Regions from separate parts of the Actinoplanes sp. G11-F43 genome, predicted to be linked through region 1. Evidence: riboswitches for the same ligand, from Rfam matches in the RefSeq annotation. Region 1 holds a riboswitch; each other region holds the start of a gene.

Evidence for each region. A riboswitch is a leader RNA that binds a small molecule or an ion and turns the genes downstream of it on or off. The one in region 1 is predicted to bind cobalamin.
Region 2: another riboswitch for cobalamin. It lies ahead of ACQ0O7_RS09875 (hypothetical protein); the one in region 1 lies ahead of cobN (cobaltochelatase subunit CobN).
Region 3: another riboswitch for cobalamin. It lies ahead of ACQ0O7_RS23395 (VWA domain-containing protein); the one in region 1 lies ahead of cobN (cobaltochelatase subunit CobN).

Annotation. Positions count from the first base shown of each region.
Region 1 covers NZ_JBNZCE010000017.1:185,934-193,821, forward strand. Annotated here, with positions in the region: gene cobN (cobaltochelatase subunit CobN) at 1-3,334, opposite strand, end outside; cobalamin riboswitch at 3,370-3,490, opposite strand; gene ACQ0O7_RS19675 (precorrin-3B synthase) at 3,602-5,191, shown strand; gene ACQ0O7_RS19680 (precorrin-8X methylmutase) at 5,195-5,812, shown strand; gene ACQ0O7_RS19685 (precorrin-2 C(20)-methyltransferase) at 6,026-7,822, shown strand.
Region 2 covers NZ_JBNZCE010000008.1:152,789-160,676, forward strand. Annotated here, with positions in the region: gene ACQ0O7_RS09850 (PP2C family protein-serine/threonine phosphatase) at 1-804, shown strand, start outside; gene ACQ0O7_RS09855 (STAS domain-containing protein) at 944-1,222, opposite strand; gene ACQ0O7_RS09860 (ABC transporter substrate-binding protein) at 1,339-2,400, opposite strand; gene ACQ0O7_RS09865 (ABC transporter ATP-binding protein) at 2,397-3,203, opposite strand; gene ACQ0O7_RS09870 (FecCD family ABC transporter permease) at 3,200-4,231, opposite strand; gene ACQ0O7_RS09875 (hypothetical protein) at 4,228-4,968, opposite strand; cobalamin riboswitch at 5,013-5,198, opposite strand; gene ACQ0O7_RS09880 (ABC transporter ATP-binding protein) at 5,511-7,247, opposite strand; gene ACQ0O7_RS09885 (ABC transporter ATP-binding protein) at 7,244-7,888, opposite strand, start outside.
Region 3 covers NZ_JBNZCE010000019.1:79,791-87,678, forward strand. Annotated here, with positions in the region: gene ACQ0O7_RS23380 (universal stress protein) at 1-396, opposite strand, end outside; gene ACQ0O7_RS23385 (citrate synthase) at 569-1,852, shown strand; gene ACQ0O7_RS23390 (gluconokinase) at 1,953-3,512, shown strand; cobalamin riboswitch at 3,556-3,678, shown strand; gene ACQ0O7_RS23395 (VWA domain-containing protein) at 3,713-6,034, shown strand; gene cobO (cob(I)yrinic acid a,c-diamide adenosyltransferase) at 6,918-7,517, shown strand; gene ACQ0O7_RS23405 (cobyrinate a,c-diamide synthase) at 7,511-7,888, shown strand, end outside.

The sequences.
Region 1 (7,888 bases):
CGTACATCCAGTCGGTGACCACGCCGGCGGTCGCGTCGTACCCGAACAGGTAGTCGACCGTCGCGGCCAGTTCGAAGGCGCCCTTGTAGCCGTGCCGCCGCATCGCGGCGATCCACCGTGGGTTCACCACCCGGGCCCGGAAGATGCGCGCGGTCTCCTCGGTCAGGCTGCGGGTTCGTGCCTGGTCCGGGTTGGTGGAGTCGCCGATGTACGCCGCCGGAGCCTTGCCGGACAGCGCCCGCACCGTGGCGATCATGCCGCCGTGGTACTGGAAGTAGTCGTCGGAGTCGGCGATGTCGTGCTCGCGGGTGTCGATGTTCTTCGCGGCGACGTCGATGCGCCGGTACGCGTTCTCCATGTCGGGGCGGGCCGGCACCCCGTCCAGGCCGCGGCCGTAGGCGAAGCCACCCCACACCGCGTACACCTCGGCGAGGTCGGCGTCGTCCCGCCAGTTCCGGCTGTCGATCAACGGCAGGATCCCCGCACCGTACGCTCCAGGCCGGGAACCGAAGATCCGGGTGGTAGCGCGCCGCCAGTCGCCGTGCTCGTCCTGGTCGCGCAGCGCGTGCTCGCGCACGTAGTTGTCCGGCTCGTCGAGCGCGGCGATCATCTGGAACGCGTCGTCGAGCAGTGCCACCACGTGCGGGAACGCGTCCCGGAAGAAGCCGGAGATCCGGACCGTCACGTCGACGCGCGGCCGGCCCAGTTCCTCCGCGGTGATCGGCTCCAGGCCGGTGACCCGCCGGGACGCCGGGTCCCAGATCGGCCGGACCCCGATCAGCGCCAGGATCTCGGCGATGTCGTCGCCGGCGGTGCGCATCGCGCTGGTGCCCCAGGCGGACAGGCCGACCGAGCGGGGCCAGTCGCCGTAGTCGGTCCGGTACCGGTTGAGCAGCGACTCGGCCATCGCCTGCCCGGTCTCCCAGGCGAGCTGGCTCGGAATGGCCTTCGGGTCTACCGAGTAGAAGTTGCGGCCGGTCGGCAGCACGTTGATCAGGCCGCGCAGCGGGGAGCCGCTGGGCCCGGCCGGCACATAGCCGCCGTTCAGAGCGTGCAGCACGTGGGTCAGCTCGTCGGTGGTCCGGGCCAGCCGCGGCACCACCTCGGTGGCCGCGAACTCCAGCACCCGGACGACGTCCTCGTCGTCGGACAGCCCGGCGATCCCGTCGACCGCCCAGTCCCGCTCCTCCATCGCGGTGACCAGGGCCCGGGCCTGCTCCTCGACGGCGTCGGTCTCGGCGGTCGAGGCGTCCTCGGGCAGGCCCAGCGCCTCGCGCAGACCCGGCAGCGCGGCCACCTTGCCGGCCCACATCTGACGGGCTCGCAGCATCGCCAGCACCAGGTTGATCCGGGCCTCACCGGCCGGGGCCGCGCCGAGCACGTGCAGGCCGTCGCGGATCTGCACGTCCTTGACCTCACACAGCCATCCGTCGATGTGCATGATGAAGTCGTCGAACTCCTCGTCGTCCGGCCGGTTGGCCTGACCGAGGTCGTGGTCCATCTTGGCGGCCTGGATCAGGGTCCAGATCTGGGCCCGGATGGCCGGCAGCTTGGCCGGGTCGAGGGCCGCGATGTTGGCGTGCTCGTCGAGCAGCTGCTCCAGCCGGGCGATGTCGCCGTAGGACTCGGCCCGCGCCATCGGCGGGATCAGGTGGTCGACGAGCGTGGCGTGCGCCCGGCGCTTGGCCTGGGTGCCCTCGCCCGGGTCGTTGACCAGGAACGGGTAGATCAGCGGCAGGTCGCCGAGCGCGGCGTCGGTGCCGTCCGAAGCGGACATGCCGACGTTCTTCCCGGGCAGCCACTCCAGGTTGCCGTGCTTGCCGACGTGCACCACCGCGTGTGCGCCGAACTCGTCCGCCAGCCAGCGGTAGGCGGCCAGGTAGTGGTGGCTCGGCGGCAGGTCGGGGTCGTGGTAGATGGCGACCGGGTTGGCCCCGAACCCGCGCGGCGGCTGCACCATCACCACGACGTTCTCGTCGCGGAGGGCGGCCAGCACGATGTCGCCGCGATCGGTGTACAGCTCGCCGGGCGGCGGGCCCCAGTGCTGCTGGACGCTCTCCCGGAAGTCCTCCGGCAGGGTCGCGAACCACGCCTCGTAACGCTCGCCGGAGATCCGCACCGGGTTGCCGGCCAGCTGCTCCTCGGTCAGCCAGTCCGGGTCCTGCCCGCCGGCCGCGATCAGGGTGTGGATCAGACCGTCACCGTCGTACGAGCCGAAGTCGCCGATCCGGTAGCCCTCGTCGGCCAGCGCGGCTAGCAGCGCGACCGTCGACGCCGGGGTGTCCAGGCCGACCGCGTTGCCGATCCGCGAGTGCTTCGTCGGATAGGCCGACAGCATCAGCGCGATCTTCCGCTCGGCGGGTGGCACGTGCCGCAGCCGGGCGTGCGCCACCGCGATCCCGGCCACCCGGGCGGCCCGCTCCGGGTCGGCCACATAGACCGACAGCCCGTCCTCGTCGATCTCCTTGAACGAGAACGGCACCGTGATGATCCGCCCGTCGAACTCCGGGATCGCCACCTGCGTCGCCGCGTCCAGCGGGCTCAGGCCGTCGTCGCTGGCCTCCCAGGCGGCCCGTGAGCTGGTCAGGCACAGCCCCTGGAGGATCGGCACGTCCAGGTCGGCGAGGACACCCACGTCCCACGCCTCGTCGTCGCCGCCCGCGCCCACCGTGGCCGGCTTGGTGCCACCGGCCGCCAGCACCGTCACCACCAGGGCGTCCGACTTGCGCAGCTCGGCCAGCAGCTCGGGCGGCGCGGTCCGCAGCGACGCTGTGTAGATCGGCAGGGCCCGCGCGCCCTTCGCCTCGATCGCCCGGCTGAGCGCCTCGACGAAGGCGGTGTTGCCGGCCATGTGGTGGGCCCGGTAGTACAGCACCGCGACGGTGACCGGGCCGGCGGCGGCATCCGCCTCGCGGGGCAGCGGACCCCACTCCGGGGCGGCGACGGCGGGCGCGAACCCGTTGCCGGTCAGCAGCACCGTGTCGGAGAGGAAGTCGTGCAGCGACGCCAGGTTGTCCGAGCCGCCCTGCGCCAGATAGACGTGCGCCTCCGCGGCCACCCCGGCGGGCACCGTGGACAGTTTCATCAGATCGGCGTCGGGTGCCTGCTCGCCGCCCAGGACCACCACCGGCACGCTGCCCGCGAGCAGCGTGTCCAGGCCCTCCTCCCAGGCCCGGCGCCCGCCGAGGATGCGCACCACGACCAGGTCAACCCCGTCGAGCAGGGCGGGCAGGTCGGCGACGCCGGTGCGCGCCGGGTTGGCCAGGCGCCACGGGGAACCGCTGGCCCGGGCACTGAGCAGGTCGGTGTCGGATGTCGACAGCAGCAGGAACATGCGCGCGCTCCCCCTCGGGGTCCGCGCCCCGGGTAGACGGATCGTGGCGACCGGAGTTCCTGGCTCCCAGGGGGAAAACCCCTGGTGACAGTGGCGGGACCGCGCCGGACTCACACCGGCTTCCTCCGCGGCGTCGCCGCTCGTTAGGCCTTTAACCTTCCGCGAACCCGGTGTCCCGCGTCAAGGCGAACCCGGTGCTGTGACGCTCCCGACCCGAGGGCGGGCGAAGGTGAAAAGGTGTCGGAGGGCGGCCGTAGTATCCGGGCCATGGCTCCCCGTCGAACCTCCGAGACCGACGCCTGCCCCGGCGCGCTCCGGCTGCATGCCGCGGCCGACGGCATGCTGGCCCGGGTGCGGCTGCCCGGCGGGATGCTGTCCGGGGCTCAGCTGCGGTCGTTGCGCGAGCTGGCCGAGGAGTTCGGGGACGGCGCGCTGGAGCTGACCTCCCGCGCCAACCTCCAGCTCAGAGGCCTGGACCCGGGCGACGCGACGACCTTGGCGGCCCGCTTGCGGTCGGCCGGGCTGCTGCCGTCCACAACCCACGACAATGTACGTAACATCGCCGCCCCGCCCCTGCCCTCCGCTTCGGTGCGCGCGCTGGTGGCCGAGCTCGACCGGGCGATCCTCGACGATCCACTCCTGCCGTCACTGCCGGGCAAGTTCCTGTTCGCCGTCGGCCAGGTCCCACTCTCCGCCGACGTCGCCGCGGTCCCACTCGTCGCGGCCCCCCACGCCTCGCACCCACGCGACGCGGTCCCTCCCACCACGACCACTCCCATCGCGGCTCCTTCCGCCGCGGATCCGGTGGGGGGTTCGGGCGGTGAGTCCGCCGCGGATCCGGTGGAGGGTTCGGGCGGTGAGCTGTTCGCGATCCGGTTCGGGGGGCACGACACCGGGGTGCGGGTGGCGTCCGGGCTGGTGGTGCGGGTGCTGATCGCGGCGGCGCACGCGTTCCTGGCCGAGCGGGACGAGCAGCGGGGTGACGGGGCGGCGGCGTGGCGGTTGCGGGAGCTGAGCGACGGGCCGGCCCGGGTCTCGGCGCGGGTGGTGGCCGAGCTGGGCCTGGTGACCGTGCCGGTGGAGGTGGCGGTTCCGGTCGACACCGCCGACCCGGGTGACCTGATCGGGGCGGTTCGTCAGGAGGACGGGCTGGTCGCGGTCGCCGCGCTGGTGCCGTTGGGGCGGTTGTCCGGCGTACCGCTGCGGGTTTTGGAGGAGGCCGCCGACCTGGTCGTGACGCCCTGGCGTGGGGTGGTGGTGACCGGTCTGCCGCCGGAGGCGGTGCGGTTGTGGGCGGATCGCCTGGCCGCGGCCGGCCTCGCGGTGAGTCCCGGCTCGGCATGGTCCGGAGTGACCGCGTGCGCCGGGCGGCCCGGTTGCGCCAGATCGCTCGCCGACGTGCGCGCGGACGCCACCGAGGCGGCTCGGTTCGTGGACGGGCTGCCGGTTCACTGGGCCGGGTGCGCCCGTGCGTGCGGCAGTCCCGCCGGCCGGCATGTCCTGGCCGAGGCCACACCGGACGGCTACCGGATCACCCGTCTCCCGGACGGTGGTCACCGCGCCACCTGGCATCGCGAGCCAGCCGGGCCGCACCGAGTGACCGAAAGGGACCAGGAGGATGATTCTGTTCCCTCCGATTGTTCGGGCTCACCCAACGGGCCGGGCCAGACCGGCGGGCCGGGCCGGGGGCACGAGGACCTGAGCGGCGAGGGTCGCGGAGTGGGCGGGGAAAGCGGACTGGTCGGGCCATCGACTCCGGCGGCGGGATCGCCCCGGATCGGCGGAGCCGCACCGGTCACGGCCGGCGCCCGGGCTTGGGGGCTGGCCGACGTGGTGGCTGTGGCTAGGAGGGCCTGAGAGATGGAGTACGTGCGCGACGGCGCGGAGATCTACCGGCGGTCGTTCGCCACCATCCGGGCCGAGGCGGACCTGTCGGGGCTGCCGGAGGACGTGTCGCGGGTGGTGGTTCGGATGATCCACGCCTGCGGGATGGTGGATCTGGTGGAGGATGTCCGGTTCAGTCCGGGTGTGGTCAGCTCGGCCAGGAAGGCGCTGCTCGGTGGCGCCCCGATCCTGTGCGACGCGGAGATGGTGGCGTCCGGGGTGACCCGGACCCGGCTGCCGGCCGCCAACGAGGTGATCTGCACGCTGCGGGATCCGGCGGTTCCGGGGCTCGCGACGCGGATCGGGAACACCCGGAGCGCAGCCGCCCTGGACCTGTGGGGTGACCGGCTCGGCGGCGCGGTGGTGGCGATCGGCAACGCGCCCACCGCACTGTTCCGGCTGCTGGAGATGGTCGAGGCGGGCGCGCCCCGGCCGGCCGCGGTGATCGGTGTCCCGGTCGGGTTCATCGGTGCGGCCGAGTCGAAGGAGGCGCTGGCCGAGTCGGATCTGGAGTATCTGATCGTGCGCGGACGCCGGGGCGGCAGCGCCATCACCGCGGCCGCGGTGAACGCCCTCGCCTCCGAAGCGGAGTGACCACGACCGGACGGCGCCGGCGAGGACGATGACGACCGGTCCGGCCGTCCGGGCACCGCGACGTGACGTGTCAGTGGGCGCCGCGAGCCGGGCGATGGGCGGCGCGACACGGGACGGCGCGACACGGCATGGCAGTGGGCGGCGCGGGCCGGGTGAAGGGATCAGGCCGTGGAAGCGGCGGCGGGACAGAGCAGTGGGATAGAGCGGAAGAGCATGACAGAAACGCGTAAGGCCGGGCGTCTGTACGGGGTCGGGCTGGGTCCGGGGGATCCGGAGCTGGTGACCGTCAAGGCGGCACGGCTGATCGGGTCGGCCGACGTGATCGCCTACCACGCGGCCCGGCACGGGCGCAGCAACGCGCGGGCCATCGCGGCCGGTTATCTGCGTGCGGGGCAGATCGAGGAGGCCCTGATCTATCCGGTCACCACCGAGACCACCGATCACCCGGGTGGTTATCAGGGGGCGATCGACGAGTTCTACGCCGAGTCCGCTGCCCGGCTCGCCGCGCATCTGGACGCCGGCCGGGACGTGGTGGTGCTGGCCGAGGGGGATCCGTTCTTCTACGGCTCCTACATGCACATGCACAAGCGGCTGGCCGGGCGCTATGAGGCGACCGTCGTGCCGGGGGTGACCTCGGTGAGTGCCGCCTCGGCGGTTCTCGGGCGGCCGCTGATGGAGCGGGACGAGGTGCTCACCGTGCTGCCGGGCACCCTGGACCCGAAGGATCTGGCGGCCCGTCTGGCGGGCACCGATTCGGCGGCGGTGATGAAGCTGGGCCGTACTTTCGAGGGGGTCCGGGACGCTCTGGAGCAGGCCGGGCGGCTGGACGCCGCCTGGTATGTCGAGCGGGCCACCACCGGGCGGGAACGGTCGATGCCGCTGCGGGAGGTGGATCCGGCCACGGTTCCGTACTTCTCGCTGGCCCTGCTGCCGAGCCCGGCGGCGACCGCGTTCGGCAAGGCGCGGGAGGACGCCGAGGGGACCGCACCGGAGGTGACGACGGGGACCGCCCCGAAGGTCACCACGGGGACGGCAGCAGGGGTCACCATGCGGACGGTCACCACGGGGACGGCACCGGGGGGCACCACGCGGACGGCACCGGAGGACGCCGCGGGAATCCCGCGGCAGGATGCCGGCTTCGGGACGGTGGTGGCGCCGGGCGGGGCCGACGGTGGAACGGTCAGCCTGGAGGACGCGGGTGCTGGGACGGGCGGGGCCGAGGGGCGGGCCGCCGGTGGGTTGGGCGGGGCCGAGGAGCGGGCCGCCGGCGGGGTGACCGTGGTCGGGCTGGGGCCGGGTGCCCGGCACTGGCTGACCCCGGAGGCGCAGGAGGCGCTGGCCGACGCTGACGACCTGGTGGGTTACGGGCCCTATGTGGACCGGGTTCCGCCGAACCCGCGGCAGCGCCGGCACTCGTCGGACAACCGGGTGGAGGCGGAGCGGGCCGCGTTCGCGCTGGACCTGGCGAAGCGGGGGCGCCGGGTGGCGGTGGTCTCCTCCGGGGATCCGGGGGTGTTCGCGATGGCGGCCGCCGTGCTGGAGGTGGCCGACGATCCGCAGTGGCGGGACGTGCCGGTCCGGATCATTCCGGGGCTGACCGCCGCGCAGGCGGTGGCCAGCCGGGCCGGGGCGCCGCTCGGGCACGACTTCTGTGTCCTGTCGCTGTCCGACCGGCTCAAACCGTGGTCGGTGATCGAGTCCCGGCTGGTGGCGGCGGCCGGCGCCGACCTGGTGATCGCCCTCTACAACCCGGCGTCGAAGAGCCGCCGTGAGCAGCTGGTCCGGGCGCTGGAGCTGTTGCGCGCGCACCGTGCGGCGGGCACACCGGTGGTGGTCGGCCGGGATGTCGGCGGGCCCACCGAGACGGTCCGGATCACCACGCTGGGCGCGCTGGACCCGGAGACCGTCGACATGCGCTGCCTGCTGATCGTCGGGTCGTCGCAGACCCGGGCGGTGACGAGGGGCGACGGCACCACGACGGTCTTCACGCCACGCCACTACCCGGGCTGAGCGAGCGGCGAAAGAAGGAGCGAGCGGCGAAAGAAGGAAGCGAGCGGCGAGGAAGGCCGGAGCGGG
Region 2 (7,888 bases), on a different contig from region 1:
CAGGCCGTTCTCGCCGCCCTGGCCGGTTATGTGGCGCAGGCGCTGCACCGGGCCGACCATCTGTCGTCCCGGGAGAACGTGTCCCGGGTGCTGCAGCGGGCGATGCTGACCGACCTGCCCGACGCGGCGCCGTTCCAGATCGCCGCCCGCTACGACCCGGCCGCCCGCAGCGAACAGGTCGGCGGGGACTGGTACGACGCGGTCCGGCTCGGCCCCGAACGGCTGGCCCTGGTCATCGGCGACGTCACCGGCCACGACATGCGGGCCGCCGCCCGGATGGGCCGGCTGCGCAGCAAGCTGCGGCTTCTGCTGGTCGATCGCGAGGAGTCCCCGGCCGAGCTGCTGCACCGTCTGGACACGGCCGGGTGGATGCTCGGCGACCCGGTCACCGCCACCGTGGTGCTGGCCGATCTGCACCCGGATCCGGTCGGCGCCGGGTACCGGCTGCGCTGGTCGACCGCCGGGCATCCCAGTCCGCTCCTGATCACCGAGGCCGGTGTTCGTGAGCTGACCGGCCGGAATCCGCTGCTCGGTCTGCGGCGGGAGGTGCCGCGCACCGGTCACAGCCGTCCGCTGCCACCCGGATCGACCGTGCTGTTCTACACCGACGGGCTCATCGAGACCCGGGGTCGGGCCTTCGGCGACCGGGAGCGGGATCTCCGGGAGACGCTCGGCGCACACGCGGGCACGCCGTTGCCGCAGCTGCTGGACCTGCTCTACACCCGGTTCGCGGGCACCGACCACGAGGACGACGTCGCCATGCTCGCGGTCCGGATCCCGCCGTCGCGCAAAACCGGACAGTGAGTGTGATTGATCCCCTCCCGATGGGGCATGGTCTCTTCACGACACCGTCCGGGTTCGTGCGGCAGACGATCCCCGTGCCCGGCCGCGACCGATGAGAGCCCCTCGCCTCAGGCAGGGGCTTTCATCGTGTGCCGGTTTCTCATCGCGTGCCGTCACTGAGCACCTGCCACACTCCGGCCACCTCGAAGGTGCGGCGGACCATGCCCCGCGGCGCGGCCACCCGCATCGCGACCGCGCTCTCCCCCGCGCTGTGCCGGGCCCGCATCAGCGCGCCGATGCCGGTCGAGTCACAGAACGCGACCTCGGAGAAGTCCACGTCGACCGTACGCACCCCGGGTGTCGCGGCGGTCGAGGCGATCGCGTCGTACAGCTGCTCGGCGGTGGCCAGATCGACCTCACCGGCCACCGCGAGACGCACGACGCCGTCACCACCGACAGCCGAACGGATCGTCAACGCTCCCTCAGGGGACATCTGCTGTGGCCGGCCTCTCCGTCGTGTACGACAGTTCTACCGCACCCCGGCCGGAATCCGGGTCAGCGGAGCCAGGCGTTGCCGGGCAGTTCGGTGAGCCGGGTGATGTCGAGGGTGGGGGCGATCCCGGCCGACGGGGCGAGACCGAAGTGTTCCACCGACCGGCGGACCCACTCGGCGGCGTCGATGTTGAGAGGGCCGGACACCCACAGGGCGTACGGCAGGTTCACGAACCGCTCCTCCTTGACCGCCGTCAGGTCGCGGGACGCCGGGTTGGCCTTCAGCGTGTCCACCTTCTGCTGGTAGGTCTGGCCGGGGTAGTCGACGAAGTAGATGACGTCCGGGTCGGAGGCGGCCAGGCGCTCCCAGCCCACCTCGGTCCAGGTGTCCTCGACGTCGGCGGTGGCGTTGACGACTCCGGCCGCGTCGAAGATCGCCTGCGGGCCGCCGAACGAGCCGGAGGTGAAGATGGCGTCACCACCGGAGTCGAACAGGAACGCGGTCGGGGTCCGCGTGCCCTTCGGCGCCGCGGTCAGCGCCGCCCGCCGCTTGTCGATGTCGGCGACCACGGTGTCGGCGGTCGGGCGGTGGCCGGTCAGGTCGCCGATGTTGCGCAGGTCGGTGGTGAGCGCGGTCCAGGCGTCCATCGTGCCGCGGGCGCCGTCGTCCTGCTTGCAGGTCTCACTGAGCAGATATGTCTTGATGCCGTGCGTGGTCAGGTCCTCGGGCATCAGGTTGCGGGACTCGCTGAAGCCGTAGCCGTACCCGGCGAACATCATCTCCGGTTTGACCGCCAGGACGTTCTCCAGCGTGGGGTGCTGGTCGCCGACGGCCTTCAGGTCACCGACGCGCAGGTCCGGGTAGGCGAGTTCGAGCACCGCCTGGTCCTGATCCATGCCGGTCACGGCGACCAGCTGGTCGCGGGCGCCGGCGGCCAGGACGATGGAGATGATGCCGCCGTCGTACGCGTACAGCCGGCTGATGGGTTCGTCCACACCGACGTCCTGCCCGCAGTTCTGCACGGTGATCGCCCCGGCGGTGGCCTCACCGGTGGGGGACGGGCTGGAGCAGGCGGTCAGGACGGTCAGGGTGAGTGCCAGCGTGACGCCGGTTCGGATGGTCATGAGTCCTCTCGGGGGTGAATGAGCAGGTGGGACTGGTCGAGGGTGGGATGCGGCACCTGCACCGAGCCGACCCCGAAGTGGGTGGCCACCCGGCGGGTGCTGAGGACCTCGGCGGGCGTGCCGAACGCGACGATGCCGGCCGGGTCGATGGCCCGGTCGGCGCCGGGCGGCCAGCCGACGACGGCGAGCAGGTCGAAGAACCGCAACGCCAGATCCAGGTCGTGGATGGTGGCGACCAGGGTGCGGGCCCGGGCGGCGAACACGTCCAGCAGGTCGAGCTGCCAGGCCACGTCGAGGTGGTTGGTCGGCTCGTCGAGCAGCATGATCGGGCATTGCTGGGCCAGGCCCCGGGCCAGCACCGCGCGCCGCCGCTCACCACCGGACAGCTGGTCGCAAGCGGTGTCGAACCGGCCGGCCAGCCCGACGGCGTCCAGCGCCTCACGGACGATCCGGTGCTCGGCACGGCTGTCACGGGACCAGGGCCGGGTCTGCGGCACCCGGCCGAGCGCGACCATCTCACCGACCCGCAGTTCCGGGGAGGTGACATCCTCCTGCGGTACGAAGGCCAGCCGGCGGGCACGCTCGCGGGCCGGGAGCCTGCGCAGGTCGACACCGTCCAGCAGGGCGCTGCCCGAACCCGGTGCCAGCACTCCGGCCAGCACCCGCAGCAGCGTCGACTTGCCGGCGCCGTTCACACCGACGATGCCCAGGCGTACGCCCTCCGGGATCGTCAGGTCGACATCGCGCAGGATCGTGCGGCCACCCAGCCGTGCCGAGACGCCGTCCAGGCGCAGCGCGGTCACCGGTCGCCGCCGAACCGGTACATGCCCCGCCCCATCAACAGCAGGAACAACGGCGCACCGAGCACCCCGGTGACCACCCCGAGCGGGATCTCCTGCGGGCGCACCGCCATCCGGGCGAGCACGTCCACCCAGATCAGGAACACCGCCCCGGCGACCGCCGCGACCGGCAGGACCACCCGGTGGCGGGCGCCGACGACCAGCCGCGCGGCATGCGGCACGATCAGGCCGACGAACCCGACGCCTCCACTGACCGCGACCAGCACACCGACAAGGACCGACAGGCCCACGAACAATGTCGTACGCATCCCGGCCACGTTGATCCCCAAGGACGCCGCCGTCTCCGGTCCGGCGGCCAGCGCGTCCAGCCAGCGATGCATCGCCAGCATCCCGGCCGTCAGGGCGGCCACCAGGATCGCCGGAATGATCAATTTTTCCCAGGACGCGCCGCCGACACTGCCGAGCATCCAGAACATCACCGAGTTCGCGGCCCGCGGGTCGGCGCTGAGGAAAACCAGCAGTGACGCGATCGCCGACAGCCCCGAGGAGAGCACCACACCGGACAGCACCAGCCGTAGCGGGGTCAGGCCGCCCTGGGCCATCGCGATCAGCCAGATCAGCAGGGCCGAGCCGACCGCTCCCAGCAGTGCGCCGCCGGAGACCGCGTAGACGCCGAGGCCCGCGAGCGCGCCGGTGGTGATGGCGGCGGTGGCGCCCACCGAGGCGCCGGAACTGATACCCAGCAGGTACGGGTCGGCCAGCGGATTACGGACCAGGGTCTGCATGCCGGCACCGGCTACCGCCAGTCCGGCGCCGACGGTCAGGGCCATCAGGGCCCGGGGCATCCGGAGTTCCCAGATGATCACGTCCCAGCGGCCGGGTGGGGTGCCGGTGAACCGGTCGGTCACGGCGCCGACCACCTCGGTCAGGGGGATTCGTTCGGAGCCGAAGGCCAGGGAGGCGATCGCGCTGGCCACCGCGCTCAGCAGTAGGGCGATCAGGAGCGGCCAGAAGGGCAGGCGTCGTTTCACGGGTGGGCTCTCCGGGTGCGTGCGCGCTGACGGCGGACCCGTTCGATGGGGTCCATTCGGGGGCAGGTATCGCAGAACGAACGTTCTGTCCCGAGGCGGATCAGGCAGCAGGTGGTCCGGGTCTGCAGCAGGACGTCACCGTCGGCGTCCAGCCTGATCAGAGCCCGCCCAGCGGTCTGCTCCAGCACGGCGATGATCGCGGCCCCGTCCCGTACGATCCCGGCACGGTCCGCCGGATCGGCCGCGGCGTAGAGGCGGGCGACGGCACCACCGAGCGAGGCGGCGGGCCCGCCCAGCGCGGTCGCCCGGGTGAGATTGGACGCGGCCAGAACCCCGTCCAGCAGCGGCGCGACATGATCAGCGACGGCCTGCCCGACCGCCGGCACCCCGGCGGGCGTGCCGCTCGCGGTGTGCCCGGCGGTGTGCCGGGCCGCGGTGTGCCGGGCCGCGGTGTGCCGGGCCGCGGTGTGCCGGGCCGCGGTGGTGGCCGCGTTCTCGTCGACGCGGACCTGCCAGTCCTCGTGACGCATCGACAGCAGCCGGCCGGTCCGGACCCACTCCGCCACGACGAGGGGCAGGACCTTGCCGCAGTAGTGCTGCAGACAGCAGGCGGCACCGGGCGCGGCATGCCGGGTCCCGAGCCAGGAACTGTAGGCCGCGACAGCACCCGCCCACCACCGCGGATCACACAGCTCTACTGCCGAAACGTAGCCGTCGTCGGAGGGCGGCGAATCCAAGGCGGAAGCCTCTCGGGTCGGAGACCCTGGTCGCGAGAGCCCACTGACGAACACGTGAGCCGACAGGTCTTCGGACTCGGGGTCAGCCGGCGGCACGGCCTTCCCAGGAAGCGCCCGCTCCCCAGTGGCGTAGTCGTGCCGCCGTCGCCCTCACCGCTGCGCGCCAGTCCCGGAATCACACCGGAGTTCCCTGGCATCCATGGGATGCGGTCGACTCGTGCCGCACCCTAGCACGGCAAGATCCGCTGGACGAGGTGTCCTACCTTGTCGGAGTGAGCCTGCTTCTCGGCTGCTGGCCCGCTCGGGTCAATTCCCCGCGCGAGTGTCCACCTTCCAGCTCCACCCCAGCCGATCTTGGTGGATTTACCACCGAAAACGGTGGTAAATCCACCAAGGTCTCGGCTGGACGGGCCGCCCGCGTGAGCAATTGACCGCAAGTGATCAGGCGGCCAGGAGCAAGGCTCTACAAAGGTGGTAGATCATCCAAGATCGGTCGAGGCCGGGCCGGGAAACGGCCACTTGTGCGGGCGAGGGCCGGACGGTCAATGAACGGCCAGCTGGGCGCTGATCAGCTGGGCGTAGGGGCCGTTGGTGGCCAGTAGCTCCTCGTGGGTGCCGGTTTCGGTCAGGCGGCCGTTGGACAGGACCGCCACCCGGTCGGCTGTGCGGATGGTGGACAGGCGGTGGGCGATGATCAGGGTGGTTCGGCCGGCGATGATTCCGGACATCGCCTCGGCCAGGACGCGCTCGGTCTCGGCGTCCAGGTTCGACACCGGCTCGTCCAGGACCAGCACCGGAGCGTCCGTCAGCAGTGCACGGGCCAGGGCGATCCGCTGGCGCTGACCACCGGACAACCGGGTGCCCCGCTCCCCCACCGTGGTTTCGTACCCTTCGGCGAGCCCCATCACGAACTCGTGGGCCCCAGCCGCCCGGGCCGCCGCCTCCAACTCCGCGATGGTGGCATCGGGCCGGGCCAGGCGCAGGTTCTCGGTGATCGTGCCGTGGAACAGATAGGGGTCCTGGGGCACGAACGCGACAAGCTCCCGCAACCGCTCCAACGGCAGATCGCGCAGATCGACCCCACCGATGCTGACCACGCCCCGGGACGGGTCCTGGAAGCGCAGCAGCAGGTGGGCGGTGGTGGACTTCCCGGCACCGGAATGCCCCACCAACGCCACACTGCCGCCGGAGGGGATGTCCAGATCGAGGCTGGACAGCGCGTACGGCAGATCATCGCCGTACCGGAAGGCCACGTCGCGGAAGGCGACCGCCGCGCCCGTCACGGCGGGCGGCGCGGTGGTGACGGACAAGACCGGGGACGGCAGGGCGAGTAGTTCGGCGACCCGGGCGGCGGCCGCGGCGGCCAGGTTGAGGTCCTTGGCGACTTCGGCGACGGTGGTGACCGGGGTGAACGAGAACGCGGCGAGCACCACGGCGACCGGGAACAGTGCCGGGTTCATCCGGCCGTCGGCGGTGAGCAGCGCGGTGGTGGCGAGCACGGCCAGGGTTCCGGCGGTGACCAGGGTGTCGATGGCGGCTTTCTCGACGCCGCCGCGGCCGGCGTGGGAGCGTTGCACGGCCCGCAGCCGGGCGACGGCGGCGGCGATCCGGTTCTGCTGGCGGCCGGTGGCGCCGAAGACGGCGAGTTCACGCAGGCCCTGGACGGCGTCGACGGTTTCGGCGGCCACGTCGGCGGCGGCCGCCTTGACCGCGTCGCCCTGGGTGCGGGCGCGCCGGGCCAGCCACATCGGCACGGTGGCCACCGCGAGCAGGACCGGCAGGACCACCAGCGGCAGTACGGGGTGGATCAGGCCGAGCGCGACCAGGGTGCTGAACGGCACGGTGACCGCGACGACCAGCGGGCTCAGTGTGTGGGCGAAGAACACTTCGAGGGCTTCCACGTCGGCGACCATGGCGGTGCCGAGGTCGCCGCTGCGGCGCCCGGCCAGGCCGGCGGGGGCGAGGCGTTCGAAGGCGGCGTGTACGCGGGTACGGGTGTCGGCGAGCGCCCGGAACGCCATCGTGTGGGACAGCGTGTTGTCCAGCCACGGGGTGATCGCCCGTAGTGGGATGAGCACCACCAGCAGCCAGAACCACGGCATCAGCGTGTCGGCGCCGGCGCCGGTGGCGACCAGGCCGACCAGGTAGGCGCCGACGGCCGCGCCGGCGATGGTGAGGAGCTGGTTGAGGGCGCCGGAGCCGATCGCGCTGGCCAGAAGCAGTCGGTGGGCGCGCAGCAGGAAAAGCATGGTACGCAGGCGTTTCACGGTTTCGGTCATGCCGCGTTACCTGTCTGAGCTACGGCTAGCCGACGGTAGGCACCACCGGATCTGGCCAACAGTTGATCGGGTGGGCCCTGTTCGGCCACCGTTCCGTCGTCGAGAACCACCATGTGGTCCGCGGTGCGCACGGTGGACAGCCGATGGGCGATGACCAGTGTGGTGCGCCGTCGCGCGAGCCGTGCCAGCGCTTCCTGGATGGTCGCCTCGTTGGCCGAGTCGATGGCCGAGGTGGCCTCGTCGAGGACCAGGATCGGCGCGTCCTTGAGCAGGGCGCGGGCGATCGCGATCCGCTGGCGTTCGCCGCCGGACAGCCGGGTGCCGCGTTCGCCGATCATCGTGTCGTATCCCTCGGGTAGTGCGGTGATGAAGTCGTGGGCGGCGGCGTCGCGGGCGGCTTGCCGGAGTGCCGTGTCGTCGGCGCCGGGCCGGGCGAGCAGCAGGTTGTCGCGGACGGTGCCGTGGAACAGGTAGGTGTCCTGGGAGACCACCGACACCAGGGCGCGCGGGTCGGCCAGGCCGGTGATGTCGTGGCCGTCGATCAGGATCCGGCCGGTGCCGGGGTCGAAGAAGCGCAGCAGCAGGGCGATGACGGTGCTCTTGCCGGCGCCGGAGCGGCCGACGATCGCGGTGGTGCGCCC
Region 3 (7,888 bases), on a different contig from region 1:
CGAGGCGTCGACCGCCGCCGTCACCGGGCCGGACGGGGTGCTCTGCACCCGGGCCACCGCCACCGGGCACTGGGAACGGGTCACCAGATCCGGCCGCAGACCGCCCACCACCAGCAGTTCGGCCTGGCGGCTGAGCGCCGGCAGGACACGCCCGGGCGGGCCATCCACCAGTTGACCGCGCGCGCCGGCGCCGGGTGTGGAACGCTGGGCGATGGCGACCGCCTCGTCGACCATCCGGGAGGCGAGCCGGCGTGCCGGGCCGTAACCGGCGTCGGCGGGACCGGCGAAGGCGTGCACCACCCGCACCACGCGTCCGCGGGACGAGGCCTCCCGCGCGGCGAACCGGATCGCGGCCGTGTCGGCGGGGATCCGGCCGACTCCCACGACGATGTGCATAGGGCCTCCGTAACAGAGTCGCAATATACCGACCATTGTCTATGGCGCAACGACCCATACGTACTGGTGACCAATGCCTCAACAGCCAGCCACCTGATGACCCATTCAGGTTGAGGGTTTACGGTGAACGGCAAAATATTTGGGACATCTGCCGGTGAAGTGAGGGAAATACATGACGGATGTCAAGCTCGACCACCCCGGTGGTCAGTTGTCGATGGCAGTCAAGAAGGCCGTCGACGGTCCGGGCGGCATCGACGTCAGTGCTCTGCTGAAGGAGACCGGTTACGTCACCCTCGACCAGGGTTTCGTGAACACGGCGTCGACCACCTCGGCGATCACTTACATCGACGGTGACCAGGGCATTCTGCGCTACCGCGGCTATCCGATCGAGCAGCTCGCGGAGAAGAGCACCTTCCTCGAGGTGTCCTACCTGCTGATGAACGGTGAGCTGCCCACCCCGGCGCAGCTGCGTGACTTCGCCGACAAGATCCGGGTGCACACGCTGCTGCAGGAGGAGATGCGCACGTTCTTCTCCAGCTTCCCGCGTAACGCGCACCCGATGTCGGTGCTGTCGTCGGCGGTCACCGCGCTGTCGACGTTCTACCAGGACGCGCTCGACCCGCTCGACTCCGAGCAGGTCGACATCTCCGCGATCCGCCTGATGGCGAAACTTCCGACGATCGCGGCGTACACCTACAAGAAGTCCATCGGCCACCCTCTGCCGTACCCGGACAACTCCCTCGACTACGTCGAGAACTTCCTGCGCCTGACCTTCGGTCTGCCGACCGTCCAGTACGACGTCGACCCCAAGGTCGCCAAGATCCTGGACATGCTGTTCATCCTGCACGCCGACCACGAGCAGAACTGCTCGACCTCGTCGGTGCGCCTGGTCGGGTCGGCGCAGGCCAACCTGTTCGCGTCGGTCTCGGCCGGCATCGGCGCCCTCTCCGGCCCGCTGCACGGCGGTGCCAACGCGGCGGTCCTGGAGATGCTGGAGCAGATCCGCAAGGACGGCGGAGACGTCAACTCGTTCGTCACGCGAGTGAAGAACAAGGAAAAAGGCGTCAAGCTGATGGGCTTCGGCCACCGGGTCTACAAGAACTACGACCCGCGCGCCGCCATCGTGAAGAAGGCCGCCCAGGAGATGCTCTCCACCCTGGACAAGCCGGACCCGCTGCTGGAGATCGCGTTCAAGCTCGAGGAGATCGCCCTCTCCGACGAGTACTTCATCTCCCGCAAGCTGTACCCGAACGTGGACTTCTACACCGGCCTGATCTACAAGGCCATGGGGTTCCCGACCGACATGTTCACCGTCCTCTTCGCCATCGGCCGGCTCCCCGGCTGGATCGCCCAGTGGCGCGAGATGATGGTCGACCCGGCCAACAAGATCGGCCGCCCGCGGCAGATCTACACCGGGTCCCCGGTCCGCGACTTCGTTCCGGCCGACCAGCGCTGATCCGTTCCGCCTTTCCGATTCACCTCTGCCGTTTCGCCAGACGCCTCGCCGGATATCGTCCGGTGGGGCGTCTGGCGTTCGACGGTAAGGGGAGAGACACATGGATGTGGTCATCGGCATCGACACCGGGACGACCTCGACGAAGGGGATCGCCGCCGGTCCGGCCGGTGAGATCCGCGCCCTCACCAGCGTCCACTACCCGCTCGCCGTCCCCGGCCCCGGCCGCGCCGAGCTCGACAGCACCGCCCTCGTCGACGCCGCCCTGCGCGCCCTCACCGACGTGGCCGCCGCCTGCCGGGACAACGGCGACCGGGTGATCGCGGTCAGCCTCAGCTCGTTCCTGCACGCCCTCGTCCCGATGAAGGCCTCCGGCGAACCACTCGGGCCGGTGATCACCTGGGCCGACAACCGGGCCGCCGAGCAGTGCGAGCGGATCGTCGCCGACGGGCACGCCAAGGAACTCCAGGCCCGCACCGGGACCCCGGTCCACCCGATGTCCCCGCTCACCAAGCTCGCCTGGTGGGCCGACTCGGATCCGGAGACGCTGCGGGACACCCCACGGTGGGGCGGGGTCAAGGAGCTGATCGTCGCGGCGCTGGCCGGCGGTCCCTTCCTCGTCGACCTGTCGGTCGCCTCGGGGACCGGCCTCTACGACATCCACGCACGGCGGTGGGACCAAGACGCTTTGACCGTTTCGGGGGTACGGCCGGAGCAGCTCGCCGAGGTCGTCCCCACCACACAGGCCCTGACCCTGGACCCCTCGGTGGCGGCGGCCGCCGGTCTGGAGCCGTCGACACCCCTGATCATCGGGGCCGCCGACGGGCCGCTCGCCAACCTCGGGGTGGGCGCCACCCCGGCCGGGGTGGGGGCGATCTCGCTCGGGACCAGTGGGGCGCTGCGCACCGTGGTGGGGGCTCCCACCAGCGACACCGCGGGGCGGTTGTTCTGCTACGCGCTCACCGAGGACCGGTGGGTGATCGGTGGGGCGGTGAACAACGCCGGGTCGGTGGTGCGGTGGGCCGGATCGGCTTTTGTCGGCGATTCGTCGGATTCCGTCGGGGAGGACGCCGACGACCGGGACGCTCGGCTGCTGGACGAGGCCGCCGCCGTCCGGGCCGGCAGCGACGGGCTCATCTGCCTGCCGTACCTTCTCGGCGAACGCGCCCCCTGGTGGCGTCCCGGCATGCGCGGCGCCTACCTCGGGCTGCGCCGCGAACACGGCCGCCCGCAACTGGTCCGCGCCGCCGTCGAAGGCGTCTGCCAGCAGCTCGCCCTGGTCCGCGACTCGTTCGACGCCGAAGGCGCGCCACTCACCGAGATCCGTGCCACCGGCGGGGCCGCCGCCTCGAAACTGTGGATCAGCGTGCTGGCGTCCGCCCTCGACCTGCCGGTCACCGTCGCCGACGTGCCCGAGGGCACCGCGCTCGGCGCCTGCCTGCTCGCCCGGCACGCCCTCGGTGAACTGCCCGACCTCGACCGGGCCGCCGCCATGGTGCCCACCGGTGAGCCCACCCGGCCCGACCCGGCCGACGCCGGCCTCTACCGGCGGTTGCGGCCACTGGTGGAGAAGAGTGCGCTCGCCGTCCTGGACGTGGTGACCGAACTCGACCGGATCGCGCCGGAACCGCTGCCCGGTACCGAGAAGGCAGTCCGTTCCTGACCGCTGTGGTGGAGCCCGCGTTGACGGGCCGATCGGCGGTCGGGAAGAGTGGCCGGTGAGCGGTAGCGGAGGAACCCGGTGCGAGTCCGGGACGGTCCCGCCACTGTGACCGGCTCACCTCGGTGAACCGGGAGTCAGGAGACTCCGGCCGCTCGCGACAACCGACGAGCGGGCGTGGACACCCGCCGGAAGGGACCCTGGTGACGACTCCGTACCCGTTCTCGGCCGTGGTGGGCCTCGACGACCTCCGACTGGCCCTGCTCCTCACCTCGGTCTCCCCGGCCGTCGGCGGTGTGCTCGTCCGCGGCGAGAAAGGCACCGCCAAGAGCACCGTGGTCCGCGCCCTCGCCGGGCTGCTGCCCTCCGTCGACGTGGTGCACGGCTGCCGGTTCGCCTGCGACCCGGCCGCACCCGACCCCGGCTGCCCCGACGGCCCGCACACCCCCGGAGGCCCGTCCGCGTCCCGGCCCGCGAGCCTGGTCGAACTCCCCGTCGGCGCCACCGAGGACCGGGTCGTCGGCACCCTCGACCTGCAGCGCGCGCTCAGCGACGGGGTCAAGGCGTACGAGCCCGGCCTCCTCGCCGCCGCCCACCGGGGTGTCCTCTACGTCGACGAGGTCAACCTGCTCCCCGACCACCTGGTCGACCTGCTCCTGGACGCCGCCGCGATGGGCCGCGCCCACGTCGAGCGCGACGGGGTGTCGGTCAAGCACGCCGCCCGGTTCCTGCTCGTCGGCACGATGAACCCGGAGGAGGGCGAACCCCGCCCCCAGCTGGTCGACCGGTTCGGCCTGGTCGTCAACGTCGCCGCGCCCCGCGACGCCCGCCAGCGCGCCGAGGTGGTCCGGCGGCGGCTCGCCTACGAGGCCGATCCGGACGGGTTCGCGGCCCGGTTCGCCGAGGCCGAACAGGAGTGTGCGGCCCGGATCGCCGCCGCCCGCGCCCAGCTCCCGTCGGTGACGCTGCCCGACACCGAACTCGACCGGATCGCCCGGGTCTGCCTGGCCTACGGGGTGGACGGCATGCGCGCCGACATCGTGGTCGCCCGCTGCGCCGTCGCCCTGGCCGCCTGGCACGGCCGCGACCGGGTCACCGCCGACGACGTCCGTGACGCGGCCCGGCTGGCGCTGCCCCACCGCCGCCGCACCGACCCCCTCGACCCGCCCGGCACCGACGAGGAGAAGCTGGACGAGGCCCTCGCCGAAGCCGAACGCCAGGCCCAGGAGGATCGCGCCGCCGATTCCCCGGACGCCTCCGATGCCGCCGGTCCGCCCGATCCCTCCTCCGGCGACGACCCCGACGACGATGGTCCCGGTGGTGGTGCGGGTCCCGGCGGTGGTGACGGTCCGCCCGACGGTTCCGGTCCATCAGACACCCTCGGCGGTACGGGGGAGAGCCCGGCCCCGCAGCCTCCCTCCGGTCCCCCCTTAGCGGCCGGCGATGCCTCTCCCGCCGGCGCCTCCGACTCCACGCCGTCCCCGGACGGCCGGCCCGCCGGAGCGGTGGCCACGGCGGGCACCGCCTACCGCACCCGCACCCTGCGCATCGCGGCCCGCGGCGAGGGCGGCCACACCGGCCGTCGTTCCCCGGCTTTCGCCCGCCGTGGCCGGGTGGTCGGAAGCCGCCAGCCGCAGGGCAAACTGGCCGGCGCCCCACACCTGTTCGCCACCCTCCGGGCCGCCCTGGACCGGATCGCCCTGGACCGGGCCGCTTTGGGCGGGGCCGCCGTGGACCGGACCGTCTTGGACGCCGTTGTCCCGGCCGCGCTGTCCGGTGACGACATCGCCGTCGCCCCGCTCCCCGCCCTCCCGCCGCCCGTGGTCGACGGCGCGGGCCCGGCTCCGGCCGGATCACCTCGCGCGGGTGGCGGCTTCGGGCCGGGCGGTGGCGGGCCCGTCCGGGTGCTGCCGCGGGACGTGCGGGAGTCGGTTCATGTCGGGCGGGAGGCCAACCTGGTGCTCTTCGTGGTCGACGCCTCCGGATCGATGGCCGCCCGGAAGCGGATGACACTGGTCAAGACGGCGGTGCTGTCCCTACTGCGCGACGCCTACCAGCGGCGGGACCGGATCGGGATGATCACCTTCCGGGGCAGTGAGGCCGACGTCGTGCTGCCGCCGACCTCCAGCCACGAGGTCGGCGTCCAGCGGCTGGCCGCCCTGCGCACCGGTGGCCGCACCCCGCTGGCCGCCGGTTTGAAAGCCGCGGTCGCCACGATCGCCACCGAACGCCGCCGCGACCCCCGCCGCCGCCCGTTGCTGGTGCTGGTCACCGACGGCCGTTCCACCAGCGGCCCCGACCCGATGCGCCTGGTCCCGGCCCTGTCCGGGGTGGCGAGCGTGGTCGTCGACTGCGAATCGGGCCCGATCCGCCTGGGCCTGGCCCGCAAACTGGCCGCCGCCCTGCGCGCCGAGATCATGCCCTTGGAGCAGCTCCAGGCCACCACGGTCCGCAACCGCCCGTCGCAGCCGTCCGGCCCGGAGACCGCGCCCGTCACCGATCGCGCCTACCGGCACGCTGCGTGACACCGGCACCCGGCCGGCCCGCAACACCGCTCGCCGTCCGGCGGATCCCCTCCGCCGGTTCGTCCTGGATCACGCGTCCCGGTGGGAAGACCAAGCGTCGGACACTTCTGGAGAACCGGCCTGGCGGCCCGTTACCCGGGAACTCGCTGGAAGACGCCGATCTGTGGTGCCGCGACCGCCTCCGCCACCGAGCCACGCCAGCGGGGTCGTGCCGGTGGTTGCGGTAAGAGGGAATCGGTGGGCGGATGCGTTCGCCCGTGGGGTCGTGCCGGTGGTTGCTGTCGGCGGGATTCGCCGGGCGGACGCGTTCGGTAGCGGTTTGTGTCCGATCACCGGTGGCGCCGGCCCGCACCGAGCGCACGTTCTCCCGATCGTGAGTGCCTGCCGGGCGGTGGGCGCCGACGCCGGCAAACGATCGTCGTCCGTGCGCGGGTGCCGGGTGCCGGCGGGGCTGCTCGGGGTCTGGGGGCTATTGCCCAGGGCGAGATGGTGACCGGGGTTAGCAGGGGGTCTCGGGATAGCCGGTGGCCTCGGAATCGCCGGAATCGCCGGGATTGCCCGGAGCGGCGGGCGTCCGGGGCGATAGGTGTTCGAGCGGCGGGAGAGCAGTGGGTGTCTGGAACGGTGGGATTCCAGAGTGGCGGGTGTCCGGAGCGGCGGGTGTCCGGAGCAGTGGGTGTCCAGAGCAGTGGGTGTCCGGAGTGGTGGGACTACGGAGTGGGGGGCGTGGCGGGGCCGGAGGACGGTGTGGGCCGCCGGGGAGTGCGTGGCGGGAGCCGCGCCGAGTTCGGTCGCCGGTCGACGTGGGGCGGGACGACTTCGGCGGGGCCCCTACGGCGTACCGGAAAAGGGTTGTTGAAACGGTGAGGAAAGGGGAGGCGACGTGCCGCAAGGGAAAGTGACGAGTGTGCCGAATGACGGGCTGACCACCCGGCAGCGGCGCCGGCAGGCGGTTTTCGCGGTGCACACCGGGGCCGGCAAGGGGAAGTCGACGGCGGCGTTCGGAATGGCGTTGCGGGCGTGGAGTGCGGGCTGGCCGATCGGCGTTTTCCAGTTCGTGAAGTCGGAGAAGTGGAAGGTGGGGGAGGAGGCCGCGCTGAAGGCGCTCGGCGAGCACGGCCCGACCCCGGTGACCTGGCACAAGATGGGTGAGGGCTGGTCCTGGATCCAGCGGGCCGGCACCGAGCGGGATCATGCCGCGGAGGCCGCCGAGGGGTGGGCACAGATCAAGCGGGATCTGGCTGCGGAATCGTTCAAGTTCTATGTGCTGGACGAGTTCACCTATCCGATGAAATGGGGTTGGGTGGATGTCGCCGACGTGGTGGAGACGTTGCGTGATCGGCCGGGCACTCAACATGTGGTGATCACCGGGCGGGACGCTCATCCGGATCTGATCGGGGCCGCGGATCTGGTCACCGAGATGACGAAGGTGAGGCATCCGATGGACGCGGGCCGGAAAGGGCAGCAGGGGATCGAATGGTGAACCGGATCGTCATCGCGGCGCCGGCCAGCGGGCACGGCAAGACGACTGTGGCGACGGGGCTGCTGGCGGCGTTCGCGCGGCGTGGGCTGCGGGTGGCGCCGTTCAAGGTGGGCCCGGACTACATCGATCCGGGCTATCACGCGCTGGCGGCGGGCCGGCCGGGCCGCAACCTGGATCCGGTGATGGTGGGGGAGGACCTGGTCGGGCCGCTGTTCGCGCACGGGTCGCGGGGTGCGGATCTGGCGGTCGTCGAGGGCGTGATGGGCCTTTACGACGGGCGGACGGGTGCCGGCGAGCAGGGGTCGACGGCGCAGGTCGCGGGCCTGCTCGACGCTCCGGTGATCATGGTGGTGGACGCGGCGGCGCAGGGC